Regions from separate parts of the Kitasatospora sp. NPDC054768 genome, predicted to be linked through region 3. Evidence: riboswitches for the same ligand, from Rfam matches in the RefSeq annotation. Region 3 holds a riboswitch; each other region holds the start of a gene.

Region 1 (3,265 bases), on a different contig from region 3:
GGCTCAGCAGCCGCCGGCCACCGCCGGGATGATCGAGATGCCGGCGCCGTCCTCGATCTCGGTCGCCAGGCCCTCGGCGAAACGCACGTCGTCGTCGTTCACGTAGACGTTCACGAAGCGGCGCAGCTTGCCGGTGTCGTCCAGGATGCGGGCCGAGATGCCCGGGTGGTTCTTCTCCAGGTCGGCGACGACCTCGGCCAGGGTGGCACCCTCGGCGGTCACCACGGCGGCACCGTCGGTGTAGGTGCGGAGGATGGTGGGAATGCGGACGTTGGCGCTCATGACTCTCCTTGCGGGGGCGGGGCCGATCGGGTGGTTCAGACGGACGCGAGGCCGGCGGCGCGGAACGAGTCCAGCGTCGGGCGGATGACGGCGGTCATCCCGGCGTCGGAGACGGCGTCCAGGGTCTTCAGGCCGTCGCCGGTGTTGATCGCGACGGTTTCCTTGGCCGGATCCAGCTGCCCGGTCTCGACCAGCTTCTTCAGCACGCCGACGGTCACCCCGCCGGCGGTCTCGGCGAAGATGCCCTCGGTCCGCGCCAGCAGCCGGATCGCCGCCACGACCTCGGCGTCCGTGACGTCCTCCACCGCGCCACCGGTGCGGCGGGCGATGTCCAGCACGTACGGGCCGTCGGCCGGGTTGCCGATCGCCAGCGACTTGGCGATGGTGTCCGGCTTGACCGGCTTGATCACGTCCCGGCCGGCCTTGAACGCGGCCGACACCGGCGAGCAGCCCTCGGCCTGGGCGCCGAAGATCCGGTACGGCCGGTCCTCGACCAGGCCGAGCCTGATCAGCTCCTGGAGGCCCTTGTCGATCTTCGTCAGCTGCGAGCCCGAGGCGATCGGGATCACGATCTGCTCCGGCAGCCGCCAGCCGAGCTGCTCGCAGATCTCGTACGCCAGCGTCTTGGAACCCTCGCCGTAGTACGGCCGCAGGTTCACGTTGACGAAGCCCCAGCCCTCGCCGGCCGAATCGCCGATCAGCTCCGAGCAGAAGCGGTTCACGTCGTCGTAGTTGCCCTCGATGCCGACCAGCTCGCCGCCGTACACCCCGGCCATGACGACCTTGCCCTGCTCCAGGTCGTGCGGGATGAACACGCAGGACCGGAACCCGGCCCGGGCCGCCGCCGCCCCCACCGCGCCGGCCAGGTTGCCGGTGGAGGAGCAGGACAGCGTGGTGTACCCGAACGCCCGGGCCGCCTCGATCGCGCAGGCGACCACCCGGTCCTTGAACGAGTGCGTCGGGTTCCCGGAGTCGTCCTTGACGTGCAGCTGGGCGGTGAAACCGAGCTCCCGGCCCAGGTTGTCCGCCTTCACCAGCGGGGTCCACCCCGGGTTCAGATTGGGCTTCGACGCCACGTCGGCCGGAACCGGCAGCAGCGGCGCGTACCGCCAGATGGACGCCGGACCGGCCTCGATCCGCTTGCGCAGCTCCTCGGCGCCCTCGCTGCCGAACTCGTAGGCGATCTCCAGCGGGCCGAAGCACTCCAGGCAGGCGAAGCTGGGGCCGAGCGGGAAGCGGGTGCCGCACTCGCGACAGGACAGCGCGGCGGCGGGGCCGAGGTCGACGGAAACAGGTGCGGCGGTGTCGATAGCCATGATGGCGAGGCCTCTCTCCTCATCTTCCCCGTGGCACGGTCGCGCCACAGGCCGGAATTGGCACCTGTCCCGCCGGGGCCTGTCGACAGACAGCCGCGCGGGAAGGTTGCCGGGACGTCAACGGGCCGTTCCCTCAGTCCCTCTGGATGAGCTTGTGAAATTGTGGTGATGCTCAACGGCGACCCCGGCGTGCAAAGGTCCGACCGCTGTACGAAGACTGTATCCGAAGGCGTCAATCCTGAACGGGTCCGTCCGCCACGCGAGATGACCCGTCCCACCGACCCCGCCGAGGAGACCTCCGTGCCCGCCGAACCGATTCCCGAGCTCCTCCCGCAGGCGGCGTCCTGGCTGCGCCGCCGCTCCTGGAGCGCGGCCGACCGGCCGGTCCACACCCTCCTCGCCGCCAAGGAACGCACCGGCCGCACCGTCAGCGTGGTCCTCCCCGCCCTGGACGAGGAGGCCACCGTCGGCGACATCGTCCGCACCATCCGCCGCGAGCTGATGGAACGCCTCCCGCTCGTCGACGAACTCGTCGTCGTCGACTCGGGCTCCACCGACGCCACGGCCGCCGTCGCCGCCGAGGCCGGCGCCCGGGTCGAGCACCGCGACGCCGTCCTGCCCCGGCTGCCCGCCGTCCCCGGCAAGGGCGAGGTGCTCTGGCGCTCGCTGCTGGTCACCCGCGGCGACATCGTCTGCTTCGTCGACGCCGACCTGCGCGAATTCGACCCGGCCCTCGTCTCCGGCATCCTCGGCCCGCTGCTGACCGACGAGTCCATCCAACTGGTCAAGGCCATGTACGACCGCCCGCTGGAATCCGAGGGCGCCGTCCTGCCCGCCGGCGGCGGCCGGGTCACCGAACTCGTCGCCCGGCCCCTGCTCAACCTCCACTGGCCGGAACTCGCCGGTTTCGTCCAGCCCCTCGGCGGCGAGTACGCGGCCCGCCGCTCACTGCTCGAACGGCTGCCCTTCCCCACCGGCTACGGCGTCGAACTCGGCCTGCTGGTCGACGCCCTGGAACTGGCCGGTCTGGACGCCCTGGCCCAGGTGGACGTCGGCGTCCGGCACCACCGCCACCAGGACGGCCAGGCCCTCGGCCGGATGGCCGCCACCATCTACCGGACCGCCCTGGAACGCCTCGACCGCACCCACCGCCTCAAGGCCTCCGCCGACCTCGTCCACCCCCAACTCACCCAGTTCACCCGCGACCCGGAAACCCGCGCCTTCACCGCCCACACCCACCCGGTGACCGCCCTGGAACGCCCCCCGATGCACACCGTCCCCGAATACGCGACCCGTCATTGAGGGGTTTGCCGCCCCGAACCCCCGGCAACATCCCAACCATGGGCGATCTCACGACCAACCGTTCGAGCGCGACCGGCACCGCCCCCGTCCTGGTTGCCTCCAACCGGGGACCGGTGTCCTTCAGCACCGCCGACGACGGCACGCTGACCCTGCGCCGCGGCGGCGGCGGACTGGTCTCCGGCCTCTCCGCCATCGCGGACCCGAACGCCGTCTGGGTCTGCGCCGCCCTCAACGACGCCGACCGCAGAGCCGCCGCCGAGGCGCCGTACGGCCGCCTCGACCTGGCCGGCCACGAGGTCGGCGGCCAGGCCGTACGGATGCTGGACATCGACCCGCAGACCTTCGCCCGCGCCTACAACGGCGTC
Region 2 (3,265 bases), on a different contig from region 3:
CTGAATTCCCCCCCGGCAACTGGAAAAGAGAGGGGTAGAAGCGGCCGCTTCGCTCGATAGGCTGGCTCCATCCGCACGGACGTCCCCCCGGAGCGGGGAACCGACAAACAGCTGGAGTCAGCCATGGTGAACGTGAACCCTGCGAACGGCGGTAGCGACCCCGCGCAGGTGATCCGCACCTGGCCGGACCTCCTGGCCGCGCTGTTGCAGGGGGAGGACCTCGACCGCGCGTCCACCGCGTGGGCGATGGACCGGATCATGAGCGGCGAGGCGTCCCCCGTGCAGGTGGCCGGGTTCATGATCGCGCTGCGGGCCAAGGGCGAGTCGGTCGAGGAGATCGCCGGCCTGGTCGACGCGATGTACGAGCACGCCGAGCCGCTGGAGATCCCCGGACCGGCGGTGGACATCGTCGGCACCGGCGGGGACCGGGCGAAGACCGTCAACATCTCCACCATGTCGGCGATCGTCGCGGCGGCCGCCGGCGCCAAGGTGGTCAAGCACGGCAACCGGTCGGCCTCCTCCAGCAGCGGCTCCTCGGACGTGCTGGAGAAGCTCGGGGTGGCGCTGGACCTCTCCTCGCAGCGGGTCGCCGAGGTGGCCGAGGAGGTCGGTCTCACCTTCTGCTTCGCGGCCAAGTTCCACCCCTCGATGCGGCACGCCGCCACCGCGCGGCGCGACCTCGGGGTGCCGACCTCCTTCAACATCCTCGGCCCGCTCACCAACCCGGCCAGGGTCACCGCGCACGCCATCGGCTGCTTCGACACCCGGCTGGCCGGGCTGATCGCCGGGGTGCTGGCCGAACGGGGCGCGACGGCGCTGGTCTTCCGCGGTGACGACGGGCTGGACGAGCTGACCATCACCACCACCTCGCAGGTCTGGCTGGTGCGCGACGGGGTGGTCACCGAGACCACCTTCGACCCGCGGGACGTCGGTATCGAGCTGGTCGGCATCGAGGCGCTGCGCGGGGCGGACGCCTCGTACAACGCCGAGGTCGCGCGGCGGCTGCTGGCGGGGGAGCACGGGCCGGTGCGGGACGCCGTCCTGCTGAACACGGCGGCGGCACTGGTCGCGCTGGACCTCGGCGAGGCGCCGCTCGCCGAGCAGCTTGCGGCCGGCATGGAGCGGGCCGCGGAGGCGATCGACTCCGGTGCCGCGCAGGACCTGCTGCGGCGCTGGTCGGAGGCCACCAGCCGGATCTGAGGCGGTAGTTGGGGAGCCCGTGCCGGAACGCCGGCACGGGCTCCCGCGCTGTCCGGATGCTGGATGCCCGTTTGACCACCCGATGGACGCGGCCTAGAGTCTTGGCCAGGTCATGAGTGACAGTGCGAAGCCCCAGCTGGCTGTCCGGCAACCCTCCGTCCGTGGCGGGGTGCCCTGGGTGAGGACCGGGTCGTCACGGCAAGCCGTCCGTGCGACAAGCGCGGACGCCCGACGACTAGCACTCCCGGGGTCCCTCACCCCTGAAGGAGTGCATCCTCATGTCCCCTCTCGCCACCACCGAGACCTGCGCCCCGCTCGCCGTCCTCGGCGCCGACGTCCAGGTCCCGCTCGCCAACGGTGAGAAGGTCGGCTACGCGGCGCTGGACTACGCGGCCAGCTCCCCGGCGCTTCAGCGGGTGTGGGACGACGTCGCCGCCTACGCGCCGTACTACGGCAGCGTCCACCGCGGGGCCGGGTACCTCTCCCAGCTGTCCACCGACCTGTTCGAGCAGAGCCGGCGCACCGTCGGCGAGTTCCTCGACCTGCGCGAGGGCGACCAGGTGGTCTTCACCCGGGCCACCACCGACTCGCTCAACCTGCTGGCCGCGGCCGTTCCGGCCGGCACCCGGGTGTTCGCCTTCGAGACCGAGCACCACGCCTCGCTGCTGCCCTGGGCGCACGCCGGACTGGGCGTCACCTACCTGCGGGCGCCTCGCTCCCGGGCCGAGGCGGTGGCCGCGCTGGACGCCGCCCTCGCCGGGGCGCCCGAGGGCCCCAAGCTGCTCTGCGTCACCGGCGCCTCCAACGTGACCGGCGAGCTGTGGCCGGTCGCCGAGCTGACCCGGACCGCGCACCGGCACGGCGCCCGGGTGGTGCTGGACGCCGCCCAGCTGGCGCCGCACCAGCGGGTCTCGGTCCGTGAGCTGGACGTCGACTGGATCGCCTTCTCCGGCCACAAGATCTACGCGCCGTTCGGCGCCGGGGTGCTGGCCGGCCGGGCGGACTGGCTGGACGCGGCCGAGCCGTACCTGGCCGGCGGCGGGGCGACCCGGACGGTGGCCCGGGAGAGCGACGGCTCGGTGGCCGTGCAGTGGCACACCGGCCCGGCCCGGCACGAGGCCGGCTCGCCGAACGTCATCGGCGCCTACGCGATCGCCTCGGCCTGCCGGGCCCTGACCGAGGCCGGCTTCGACGCGCTGGAGGCCCGCGAGCAGCAGCTGATCGCCCGGCTGACGGCCGGGCTGGCGCAGATCCCGCAGGTCAAGGTGCTGAACCTGTTCGGCTCCGACTCCGCCCGGGTCGGCGTGCTGTCCTTCGTCGTCCGGGGCTGGAACAGCTCGCACTTCTCGGCCGCGCTGTCCGCCGAGTACGGCATCGGGGTGCGCGACGGCCTGTTCTGTGCCCACCCGCTGGTGCGCACGCTGCTCGGGGACGAGGACGTCGCCCCGTCCGAGTGCGGCGCGCCGGAGCCCTCGCTGCCGGGCGAGCGCAGCCTGAACGCGATCCGGGTGAGCTTCGGCGCCGGGACGCCGGACGAGCACGTCGACCGCTTCCTGACCGCCGTCCGGGAGCTGGTCACGGACGGGGCGGCCTGGAACTACCGTAACGAGGGCGGTCGCTGCGTCGCGACCGTGCAGATCGACCGGGGCCGGCGCGAGGGCTGAGCGCTACTCGTCCAGGCCCAGGGCGAAGGCGGCTTCCAGGTCGTGCTGGGAGTAGGTGCGGAAGGCGATCTGGGTCTCGGTGTGGGCCACGCCCGGGACCTTGTTGAGCCGGCCCGGGATGACCTCGGCCAGGTCGTCGTGCCGGCGCACCCGCACCATCGCCACCAGGTTGTAGCCCCCGGTCACCGAGTAGACCTCGCTGACGCCGTCGATGGCGGCGATGGATTCGGCGATCTCCGGGATGCGGTCGACACTGGTCTTGATCAGGACGATGGCGGTGATCACAGTTCGGGCTCCTTTGTGGGGTGCCGCCAGCGTATCGGGCGTCGGCCGGGTCGTCGCGGGGGGTGGCGAACCACGGTGCAGGCGTAGAGGAACCCGGCCGAGAAGCCGATCACGTG
Region 3 (3,265 bases):
GTGGCCACGCTGGCGATCCTGCTGCCGGGCGGACTGCTCGTCACCGGGCTGTCGGAGATCGCCGCGGGTGCGGCCAGCGCGGGTACGGCCCGGCTGGTGTCCGGTGCGGTGCAGCTGGCGCTGTTCCTCGCCGGGGTGGCCGCGGCCGCGACGGCGGCCGGCGTGCCGGCCGCCGCGCTGGCCGACGTGCAGGTCGCCAGGCCGAGCTGGTGGGTGATCGCGCTGGGGCTGGCGCTCGCGGTGGCGGGCGTGGTGGTCAGCGTGAACACCCCGCCCTCGGCCGTCCCGTGGATCGTCGTGGTGATCGCGGTCAGCGTCACGGTCCAGGTGGTGGTGGGGTCGGCGCACGGCGCGGCGGTCGGCGGCCTGGCCGGCGCGGTCACCGCCGCGGCCGCGGCCACCCTGGTGCACTGGCTGCCGGGCGGTCCGCTCTGGCAGGTGCTCTACCTCCCGGCGTTCTGGATCGTGGTACCGGGCTCCTTCGGCCTGCTGCACACGGCGCAGATCGAGGTCGGGAACGGCGCGCAGTCGGTGCTGACGGCCGTGTCGGCGGTCTTCGGGGTGTCGATCGGCACCCTGATCGGCTCGGTGATCAGCCGGATCCCGCGTCCCTCCCGCGCCGTCCTGCTGCCCCGGGCCTGAGCCCGGGGCAGGCGGGGCCCCGACGCGGGCGGGGCCCCCGCTCAGGGGTGGCGCAGGGCCTCGGTGAGCCGGTGGGCGGCCTCGACGACGGCCTGGGAGAGCTGGGCGCCGGGGTGCCGGGTGAGGCGTTCGATCGGGCCGGACACCGTGACGGCGGCGACCACCCGGTTGGACTGGCCGCGGACCGGCGCGGAGACGGAGGCGACCCCGAGTTCGCGCTCGCCGACCGACTGGGCCCAGCCCCGGCGCCGTACGCCGCTCAGCGCGGTGGCGGTGAAACGGGCGCCCTGCAGTCCGCGGTGGAGCCGTTCGGGCTCCTCCCAGGCCAGCAGGATCTGGGCGGCGGCGCCGACCTTCATGGGGAGGGTGACGCCCACCGGAACGGTGTCGCGCAGGCCGGTGAGGCGCTCGGCGGCGGCCACGCAGATCCGCACCTCGCCCTGCCGGCGGTAGAGCTGGGCGCTCTCGCCGGTGATGTCGCGCAGTTGGGTGAGGACCGAGCCGGCCGCGGCCAGCAGCCGGTCCTCGCCGGCCGCCGTCGCGAGCTCGCCGACCCGCGGGCCGAGCATGAACCGGCCCTGGGTGTCCCTGCTGACCAGGCGGTGGTGTTCGAGTGCGACGGCCAGCCGGTGGGCGGTGGGCCGCGCCATGCCGGTGGCGGCGACCAGGCCGCCCAGCGTGGCGGGGCCGGCCTCCAGGGTGCCGAGGATCGAGGTGACCTTGTCGAGCACGCCGACGCCACTCGTGTTCTCCATGTGGGGGTACTCCAGTCTCGGGGCCCGGAGCAGCGGACGGTCGCTGCTCACGGCGGCTCCTGGCGGGGAGCCGGGGGGTGTGGTCAGCGAGGACGGGCCGGGGGAAACGGCCGATTGCCTGCGCCGGGCACGAGACGGGTACGCGAAAGCGCCGGGGCGGGAAGCGCCCGGGCGAAGGACAGCACAGAGAGCACCGTGTCTCCTCATCTTTCCCGCGCCACAGTGGCGACAGGCCGGAGTTGGCACTGCCCCCGGACGGCACGGCGCGTACTTCGGACGCCGGGTCGAACGGGGAGTTGCCGGGGCTTCGTAGGGCCGGTCCCTCCACCCCTCTGGATGATTCGCCAGGAACGATACAAGACTTCCCGGGCCGCTCGGCAAGCCCCCCCACCTCCGACCCCCACCCCCGACCCCCACCCCGGCCGCCGCCCGCGGGCCCGCTCAGCGGTGGCGCGGCTCCGACAGGCCGGTGCACGGGGCCCGGTCCGGGCCGCCGGGGGCGGTGGCGTCCCAGGCGCTCAGGGCGGCGAGGGCGGCGGAGCGTTCGGAGGCCGTCGGCCGGGTGCCCTCGGGGCCGAGCAGGTAGTCGGCGACCGGGGTGAGCAGCAGGGTCGCGTCGCCGGCCGGGAGCAGCAGGGCCTCGTCCCACCGGTGCCGGATGACGGTGCGGCGCAGCAGGGTGCCGTGGCGCGGCCGGAGCGGGCGGTGGCGGCCGCGGCGGCGGCGCCGTTCGGGGGCGACCTCGGTCTCCAGGACGGTGCGCACGTCCCGCAGGGAGCCGAGCGGCACGTGTTCGGCGGCGAGGTCGAGGAGGGCCGCGGCCTCCGGGGCGAGCCGGTAGGCGGCGACCACCGCGGCGGTCTCGACGGCGTCGAAGGGCTGCCCGGCGAGCTGGGCGACGTCGATCACGTCGCCCGCGAGGAAGGCGCGCCCGAGCCCCTCCTCGGCGAGGGCGATCAGGCATTCCACGTGGTCGTCGGCGGCCAGGTAGGGGCGGACCGGGACGGTGGCGAGGTCCCCGGTGAGCGCGGCGGTGGCGACCCGTACCTGGTACCACGGGTCCAGCAGCGGGTCCTCGCCCGGCCAGCGCAGGGTGACGGCGGTGTGCCGGGGCCGCTCGCCGAACAGGGTGACCTCCACGGACTCCACCGGGTGATCGGTGACCAGCCGGTTGACGGCCTGCCAGAGCGTGGCCTCGGTGGGGCTGACGAGGCCGAGCTCGGCCAGCGGCCGGGGCAGGTCGGGCGGGTAGTAGCCGGCCAGTGGCAGGTCGCGGATCGGGCGGACCCCGGTGGCGTCGGCGAGGTCGCGCGCGACGCCCGCGTAGCACTCGGCCCGGTCGCGGGCGCGCTGCAGCTCGGCGCGGGCGTGCCGGCCCATCCGGACGCCGTCCCGGGCGAGCGCGGCGAGCACCAGGTACGGGAGGTGGCGCTCGCCCCGGGCGCGGTGGAGCAGGTCGACCGGTCCGGCGGCCGGGTCGACGTCGAGCAGCCGGTGGAGCAGGTCGGTGTTCATGGGGGTCCGCCTCCGAGAGCCGTGGTGGTCGGCCGGACGGCGGCCGGGCGACCGGGGACGTGGCGGGTCCGGCGGTCGGGGCCGGGCCGACTGCGGGCGCCACACCGTCGATTGTGGTCACGGCCGATCAACGCCGGATCACCACCGGGTCGATGATCCCTCGACATCCCGCGGGGTGCCGTGGGTTGATAGGGGCTCATCGAATCGGGGGGCGGCACGTGCGCGGACGGGGGCGAGCACATGAGGCGGGCAGGTGCAGGGATGGATGATTTCCGGTTCTCGGTGCTGGGACTGATGAGAGCGCAGCGCGGTGCGACCGCGCTGAAGGTGGGCAGCCCCCAGCAGCAGGCGAT

What was found. Region 3 has a riboswitch for S-adenosylmethionine ahead of ACWGKU_RS28605 (IclR family transcriptional regulator). Riboswitches for the same ligand answer to the same signal wherever they lie in the genome.
Region 1: linked by a shared signal. The riboswitch ahead of thrC (threonine synthase) and the one ahead of ACWGKU_RS28605 (IclR family transcriptional regulator) in region 3 are both predicted to bind S-adenosylmethionine.
Region 2: linked by a shared signal. The riboswitch ahead of ACWGKU_RS14745 (aminotransferase class V-fold PLP-dependent enzyme) and the one ahead of ACWGKU_RS28605 (IclR family transcriptional regulator) in region 3 are both predicted to bind S-adenosylmethionine.

The regions. Positions count from the first base shown of each region.
Region 1 covers NZ_JBSHBN010000250.1:5,597-8,861, reverse strand. The annotation lists gene ACWGKU_RS39085 (ubiquitin-like small modifier protein 1) at 4-282, opposite strand; gene thrC (threonine synthase) at 318-1,598, opposite strand; SAM riboswitch class I at 1,615-1,751, opposite strand; gene ACWGKU_RS39075 (glucosyl-3-phosphoglycerate synthase) at 1,863-2,900, shown strand; gene ACWGKU_RS39070 (alpha,alpha-trehalose-phosphate synthase (UDP-forming)) at 2,939-3,265, shown strand, end outside.
Region 2 covers NZ_JBSHBN010000039.1:42,457-45,721, reverse strand. The annotation lists gene ACWGKU_RS14755 (response regulator) at 1-4, shown strand, start outside; gene trpD (anthranilate phosphoribosyltransferase) at 124-1,200, shown strand; SAM riboswitch class IV at 1,309-1,427, shown strand; gene ACWGKU_RS14745 (aminotransferase class V-fold PLP-dependent enzyme) at 1,479-2,864, shown strand; gene ACWGKU_RS14740 (Lrp/AsnC family transcriptional regulator) at 2,868-3,149, opposite strand; gene ACWGKU_RS14735 (rhomboid family intramembrane serine protease) at 3,146-3,265, opposite strand, start outside.
Region 3 covers NZ_JBSHBN010000117.1:9,531-12,795, reverse strand. The annotation lists gene ACWGKU_RS28610 (threonine/serine exporter family protein) at 1-642, shown strand, start outside; gene ACWGKU_RS28605 (IclR family transcriptional regulator) at 684-1,397, opposite strand; SAM riboswitch class I at 1,598-1,740, opposite strand; gene ACWGKU_RS28600 (hypothetical protein) at 1,839-2,912, opposite strand; gene ACWGKU_RS28595 (AfsR/SARP family transcriptional regulator) at 3,174-3,265, shown strand, end outside.